Regions from separate parts of the Streptomyces sp. NBC_01013 genome, predicted to be linked through region 2. Evidence: riboswitches for the same ligand, from Rfam matches in the RefSeq annotation. Region 2 holds a riboswitch; the other holds the start of a gene.
What was found. A riboswitch is a leader RNA that binds a small molecule or an ion and turns the genes downstream of it on or off. The one in region 2 is predicted to bind cobalamin.
Positions count from the first base shown of each region.

Region 1: it holds a riboswitch for cobalamin, as region 2 does, so the genes downstream of both, OG538_RS28330 (cobalamin biosynthesis protein) here and OG538_RS34240 (ABC transporter substrate-binding protein) in region 2, are expected to answer to the same signal.

Region 1 is NZ_CP108687.1:6,508,393-6,511,811, forward strand. It holds gene OG538_RS28325 (cobyric acid synthase) at 1-908, opposite strand, end outside; gene OG538_RS28330 (cobalamin biosynthesis protein) at 905-1,933, opposite strand; cobalamin riboswitch at 2,077-2,210, opposite strand; gene OG538_RS28335 (hypothetical protein) at 2,526-2,759, opposite strand; gene OG538_RS28340 (anion permease) at 2,785-3,419, opposite strand, start outside.
Region 2 is NZ_CP108687.1:7,905,367-7,908,785, reverse strand. It holds gene OG538_RS34250 (ABC transporter ATP-binding protein) at 1-133, opposite strand, end outside; gene OG538_RS34245 (FecCD family ABC transporter permease) at 130-1,209, opposite strand; gene OG538_RS34240 (ABC transporter substrate-binding protein) at 1,206-2,246, opposite strand; cobalamin riboswitch at 2,309-2,496, opposite strand; gene OG538_RS34235 (hypothetical protein) at 2,612-2,764, opposite strand; gene OG538_RS34230 (acyl-CoA dehydrogenase) at 2,761-3,419, opposite strand, start outside.

The DNA of each region.
Region 1 (3,419 bases), 1.4 Mb from region 2:
ACGAGGTCGGCGTCGGCGAGCTCCTCGGCGCGGTCCACGAAGCGCACGACGACGCCCGGCTCGGCTGCGAGCGCGTCCACGTCGGTGAAGTTGGACATCAGCGGCACGGCGCACACCGCGACGCGCAGGATGTCCTCGCCGTGCGGCGGTGCGAGCACCGACTCGCGCACGGTGCCGCGCAGCGATACCCGCAGACCGTCCTCCTCGTCGATGCCGAGGCCGTGGGCGAACGGCAGCACCCCGTACGTCGGACGTCCCGTCAGATCGCGCAGCATGTCCAGACCGGGCTCCAGCAGCGAGACGTCGCCACGGAACTTGTTGACCAGATAGCCGGCGATCAGCGCCTGGTCCTCCGCCGAGAGCAGCGCCGTCGTACCGAAGAAGGAGGCGAAGACCCCGCCGCGGTCGATGTCGCCGACGACCACCACCGGGAAGCGTGCCGCCCGCGCGATGCCCATGTTCACGATGTCCGTACGCCGCAGATTGATCTCGGCCGGACTGCCCGCCCCCTCACAGATCACTGCGTCATACGTGCCCCGAAGCTGCTCCAGGCAGTCCACGACGGTCGACAGGAGCGACTCCTGCCGGCCGCCGTGGTAGCCGCGGGCGCTCATCTCGCCGACCGGACGCCCCATCAGGACGACCTGGCTGGAGCGGTCGCTGCCGGGCTTGAGCAGTACCGGGTTCATCAGGGCGGTCGGCTCCACCCGGGCGGCCTGGGCCTGCATGGCCTGGGCGCGGCCGATCTCGGCGCCCTCGCGGGTGACGAAGGAGTTGAGCGACATGTTCTGCGCCTTGAACGGCGCCACCTTGACGCCGCGGCGCACCAGCCAGCGGCAGATACCCGCCGTGACGACGCTCTTGCCCGCGTCCGAGGTGGTCCCGGCGACCAGCAGTCCGCCGCTCATGTCGGTCTCCGTCCTGAGAGTCGAGGTGCTGCGGTGCGAGGTGATGCGGGCCGAGGGCCGGTGATCCCTCGCGCGGTGATCCGTCGTGCCACGGCCCCGGCGCCCAGCCGGGCCGCCACGCTCACGCCGAGGGCGAGTGCGCTCACCCGGCGCGACAGCCGTACGGCCCGTTCGATGTCCGCGGGCTCCACCGCGCGGCCCGTCTCCCCGTTGAGGACGGGGCGGTGTTCGACCCGGCCGCCGTAGGCGAGCGTTCCACCGAGCCGCACGCCGAGCGCGCCCGCGAACGAGGCCTCCACCGGGCCCGCGTTGGGGCTGGGGTGCTTGGCCGCGTCCGCTCGCCAGGCACGGACCGCTCGCCGTGGCCGCCCCCCGGCGGTCACGGCGAGCAGGGCCGTCAGCCGGGCACCCGGCCAGCCCGCGAGGTCGTCGAGGCGGGCCGAGGCCCAGCCGTAACGCCGGTAGCGGGGCGACTTGTGGCCGACCATCGCGTCGAGCGTGTTGGCGGCCCGGAACCCGACGAGCCCGGGGACCCCGCCCAGCGCACCCCACACCAGCGCGCCGACCACGGCGTCCGACGTGTTCTCGGCGACGGACTCCACGACGGCCCTGGCGATCTGAGGGCCGTCCAGGGACTGCGGGTCGCGGCCGCACAGATGCGGCAGCCGCTCCCGGGCCAGGTCGAGGTCCCCGGCGGTCAGGGCATCGCCGATGGACCGGGCCTCGCGGCCCAGTGACGTACCGCCGACGACGGACCAGGTGGTGGCGGCGGTCAGGGCGACGGACGCGGCGGGGTGGCGGCGCAGCCCATGGGCGGCCAGGGCAGCACCCGCGGCGGCGCCTCCGGCACAGACCAGGGTGTGGAGTGCGCCCCACCCGCGGTGGTCACGCCACAGACGGCGCTCGACGCCTGCCGCGGCCCGCCCGAAGGCGGCGACCGGGTGGCCCCTGCGGGGATCACCGAGCAGCAGATCGCCGATCAGACCGGCCGTGGCGCCGTACGCGAAGATGCGATCGGCACGCACGGTTCAGCCGGCCGTTGCGCCTCGAAGGACCTTCGTACAGGCAGGTGCTGGCAGGAGCAGCACGGATTCGGACGCACGGCAGCCGGGCATGGCGATATGTCCTCACTCAGGGTCCGCGCCCTGGTTCGACGTGACGGCGACGAGAGTCTCCTGGCTTCCGGATCCGCAGTTCCCCCGGGCCTTCCAGTCCACTTGCGTGGACCGTGACTTCCAGTGGTGGGGGACTGCTCCCCGGTGACAGTGGCGGGACCGCGCCGGATTCGCACCGGCTTCCTCTGCTGTCGCCGTAATGGCTCGGGCAGTCCACCACGCTCTGCGAACGCCCGTCAACTTGCCGTTGACCTGCGGCGGTGCAGTGTGCTGAGACGCACATCGGGCCGGACGCGCACGAGGTGCGTCCGGCCCGATACGGGTGGGAGTGGTGGGCTCAGAGGCGTCCGGGTGACCGCTTACCGGGCGGCCATGCCCCGAAACGCACGCTTCCGGCGTGGTCGTCGGTCACCGACGCTTCGCGTCGGCTCCCTCCTCAGCCTTGGAACAGCAACGAACCGGGCCGCGTCCGCCACCCGATCCGAAGCCGTCCGACAGCCTCTCAGGCGACGATCAGATAGATGCCGTAGGCCACGGCAGCTGCACACAGTCCGAAGCAGAGGTACGCGCCGGCGCGGGCCAGCACGAGCGACCCGCCCGCCGAGCCGCCCTGTGCGGCAGGCTCCGGCTGCTTGGAGAGACCGACGATGCCGAGGGTGAAGAGCCCCACGAGTGCGACGGTGGCGACGAGGGAGACGCCGAAGACGGTGCCGAGGGCTGCCCAGTCGATGTTCATGTGGATGTGTCCTTACCGGAGGCTCTTAGACCGTGGCGGGTCGGGCCGGGTCGGTGACCGGTCCGACCGGGGCCGGGATGGTGGCCATGAGGTCGTGGGTCTGGGCAGCAGCGGTGGGCGGCGGGCTGACGGCCGCGATGGCGGTGGTGACGACGCCCGCGGGCTCGGCGTCCTCACCGGCCGGGGCGACGTCGCCGTGCCCGACGGGCTTGCGGCGGGAGAGCACCCAGATCGCACCGGAGCCCGCGATCAGCAGCGCCGCGACGACCACGACACCCCAGGTGCCCTGCTTGGTGAGGAACTCCGCGCCCGCACCGACCAGCCCGGCGGCCGGGAGGGTCAGGCCCCAGGCGACGAACATCCGGGTGGCGGTGGACCAGCGGACCACACCCCCCTTGCGCCCCAGGCCCGCACCCATGACGGCACCTGAGCACGACTGGGTGGTGGAGAGGGAGAAGCCGAGGTGCGAGGAGGCCAGGATGACGGTGGCCGCACTGGTCTGGGCGGCGAAGCCCTGCGGCGGCTTCAGCTCCGTCAGGCCGCTGCCCATGGTGCGGATGATGCGCCAGCCGCCCAGGTAGGTGCCGAGTGCGATGGCGAGGCCGGCGCACACGATGACCCAGACCGGCGGGTTGGAGCCGGGGGAGAGGACGCCACCGG
Region 2 (3,419 bases):
AGCCGTTCGGGCCGATCAGGCCGAGGGTGGCGCCCGGCGGCGGAGCGATCGAGACCCCGTCCAGGATGAGGCGGCCACCCGCCTCCCGGCTGACCCGGTCGGCCCGCAGTCCGCTGGGGGTGGCCCTGGTCACGGGGCCCGCCGGGTGCGGTAGAGGACCAGCACGAAGGCCGGGACCCCGATCAGCGCGGTGACGACTCCCACTGGAACCTCCTGCGGGTCGAGTACGGTCCGGGCGAGGGTGTCCACCCACACCAGGAAAACGGCCCCGGCGAGTGCGGTGACCGGAAGGAGCCTGCGGTGCCCGGAGCCGGTGAGCGCGCGGGCCGCGTGCGGCAGCACCAGTCCGACGAACCCGATGGCACCGGCCGAGCTCACGAGGGCGGCGGTCAGCAGCGCGGTCGTGCACAGCAGGACGATCCGGGTGCGGCCGACGTGGACGCCGAGCGTGGCCGCCGCGTCCTGGCCGAACGCGAAGGCATCGAGCGTACGGGCGTGGCCGAGGCAGACCAGCAGTGTCGCGACGAGCACGGCGCAGCAGATCCAGACATCGTTCCAGCCGACCCCGCCGAGTGAGCCCAGCAGCCAGAACAGCACCCCGCGGGTCTGCTCGGCGTCGGCGGCGGTCATCACGACGAAGGAGGTGAGCGCGGAGAAGAGCTGCATGGCCGCGACCCCGGACAGAACGACCCGGTCGGTGCTGCCGCCGAGGGTGTGGCTGAGCAGCATGACCAGGGCGAAGGAGCACAGCGCCCCGATGAACGCCCCGGCCGACAGCGATACCGCTCCCCCGCCGACACCGAGCACCACCACCACGACCGCACCGGTCGAGGCCCCGGAGGAGACACCGAGGACGAAGGGGTCGGCGAGCGGGTTGCGCAGCAGTGACTGCATGACGGTGCCGCAGACCGCGAGTCCGGCGCCGCAGACGGCTGCGAGCAGGGTGCGCGGCATGCGCAGGTTCCAGATGATCCCGTCCCGGATCGGGCTGAGCCGCGGCTCACCGGCGCCGAGATGGGCGGCGACCGTGGACCAGACGTCGGCGACGGAGATCCGGGCCGGGCCGATGGTGACGGCGAGCGCGACGGACAGGGCGAGCAGCAGGAGCCCGGAGGCCCACAGGAGTCCGTCGCGGATGCCGCGCCGGCCCGTCGTGGCGTGCGGACCCGCGTCCTCGCGCGGCGCCGCGGCCCGTTCGGTGTCCGTCACCCCGCGAGCCCGAAGGTGCGCAGCCCGGCGGCAACGCGCTCCACGCCCTCGACGGTCCGGATGGTGGGGTTCATCGACTGTCCGCTGAGCAGCACGTAGTGCTTGTCCCGGACGGCGTCCATGTTCTTCGTGACGGGGTTGGACTCCAGGAAAGCGATCTTCTTCGCGGCGCTCTCGGCGGTCTGGGACTTGCGGGTCAGGTCGCCGATGACCAGCACGTCCGGGTTGCGATCGGCGACGGTCTCCCAGTTGATCTGCGGCCATTCCTCGTGCGTGTCGTCGAAGGCGTTCTTCGCGCCGAGTTCCCGGGTGATGATGCCGGGCGCACCGCAGCAGCCCGCCAGGTAGGGAGCTTCGGAGTTGGCGAACCAGTACATCAGGGAGGTGCCGGAGGCGTCGATGCCCTCGGCCGCCTTCCGCACCCGGGCGCGCAGCTCGGTGACGAGCTTCTCGCCGCGCCCGGGAACTCCGAACACCGCGGCCAGGTCGCGGACTTCGGCGTAGACGCTTTCCATGGTCAGGGCACCGGTGCGGACCCCGTCGCCGTCCTTGCTGTTGTCCTTGGCGGTGCAGTCGGCGGGCGAGACGTAGGTGGGGACGCCGAGCTTCTCGAACTGCTCGCGGGGAGCCACACCGCCCTTGGCGAGGGTCGACTCGAAGGACGCGCTGACGAAGTCGGGCTCCTGGTCCAGGACCTTCTCCGACGAGGGACGGTTGTCGGAGATCCTCGGGACGCCCGCGTTGGCCTTCTCCAGTCCCTTCAGTACCGGGTCGGTCCACGTGGCCGTGGCGGCGAGCCGGTCGGCGAGGCCGAGCGAGAGCAGGATCTCGGTCGACCCCTGGTCGACCGGCACGGCGCGCTTCGGCGCCGCGTCCACGGTGACGGTCCGTCCGCAGTTCTTCAAGGTGACCGGATAGCCTTCGGCTTCCCCGGACTTGGCGGCGGTGCTGTCCTTGCCGCCGCCGCAGGCCGTCAGCAGGATCAGTGCCGCGGTGAACAGGGCGGCGGAGCGGGCGGGGCCGGCTATGGGCGGCACGGAGTACCTCGGCGTCTCTGGGCCCATGCGCGGGGCCCGCTGTACGGAGTTCCGTGGCCCGGTACCGGGCCGCGGGTGCCAGCAGGTCTTCGGACTCGGGTTCATACGGACGGGACGCCTTCCCGGGAAACCGTGGGTCTCCCAGTGGCCGTGGCCCCGCCCGTCCCCCTCACCGCTGCGCGTCAGTTCCGGATTCTCACCGGATTCCCTGACCCCTACGTGGAGTTCGACTGGCTCCGGCACGCTACCACGGGCCTCCGCCCAGCTCAGCGGCGGTGTGCCCGGTGGCGCGGGTGGTGGGTCGGCCGGGGCGGTGTGCCGGCGCACCGCCCCGGTCCCGGAGTACCCGGGCGGCCCCAGTCCGGTTACGCCTTGCGGCGAACCGATTCGCCACCGGGGATGCGCGGCCCCGCGCACCGCCGCGAGAGCGCGGCCGAGGTACCCCAGAAGGCCAGCAGGACGACACGGAGACCCAGCCGCCGGACCGCGTCCGCCGCCCGGTGCGAGGTGCCCGTCATCGCGCGCCCCCGGCAGGTTGCCTGGCCGCGGTGGTGTGCCAGGAGGCGCCCGGGTCGTCGTAGGCGTGGGTGTAGTGGGGACCGGCGATGGGCCAGTCGGCGAGCAGTTCCCCGGGCAGTGCGAAGGATTCCGCCAGCTCCGGGAGATGGCGGCTCACCGCGGCGACGAGTTGTTCGGTGGCATCGGTCAGCCCTTCGACCTGACCGGCGGTCAGGTGGCCCGCGGCGAGCAGGTCCCCGCTGTTGTCCGCGACCCAGCGCAGCGCGAACAGCCGGGCGAGTTCGCCCAGCCGCTCGCGGGCCTCGCCACCGGGCAGAGCTGCGAGCGCGTTCTCGTACGCGTGGGCCGCCTGCCGGTACGCGTGGGCCTCGACTCCCCGCAGCGCGGGTCCGGACGCCGCGTTCCAGCGCTCCAGCGGGCCGCCGTGAGGGACCTGGGCCATCCGCGCGGCCGCCCGGGCGAACCGGATGCGCTCCACCTGGCCCAGGAGCCGGCCAAGGAACCGCAGGTCAGCGAGATCGCCGTCCGGCGGGTCGCCGGCCGGATCGTCCTGCGGGACCTGGGCGGCGTCGAAGAGCAGTCCGGCGGCCGCCCGGGAGTGGATGGCCAGGTTGTCGCCCTCGGCCGTGATCGCGCCCTCGATCCCGGTGACGA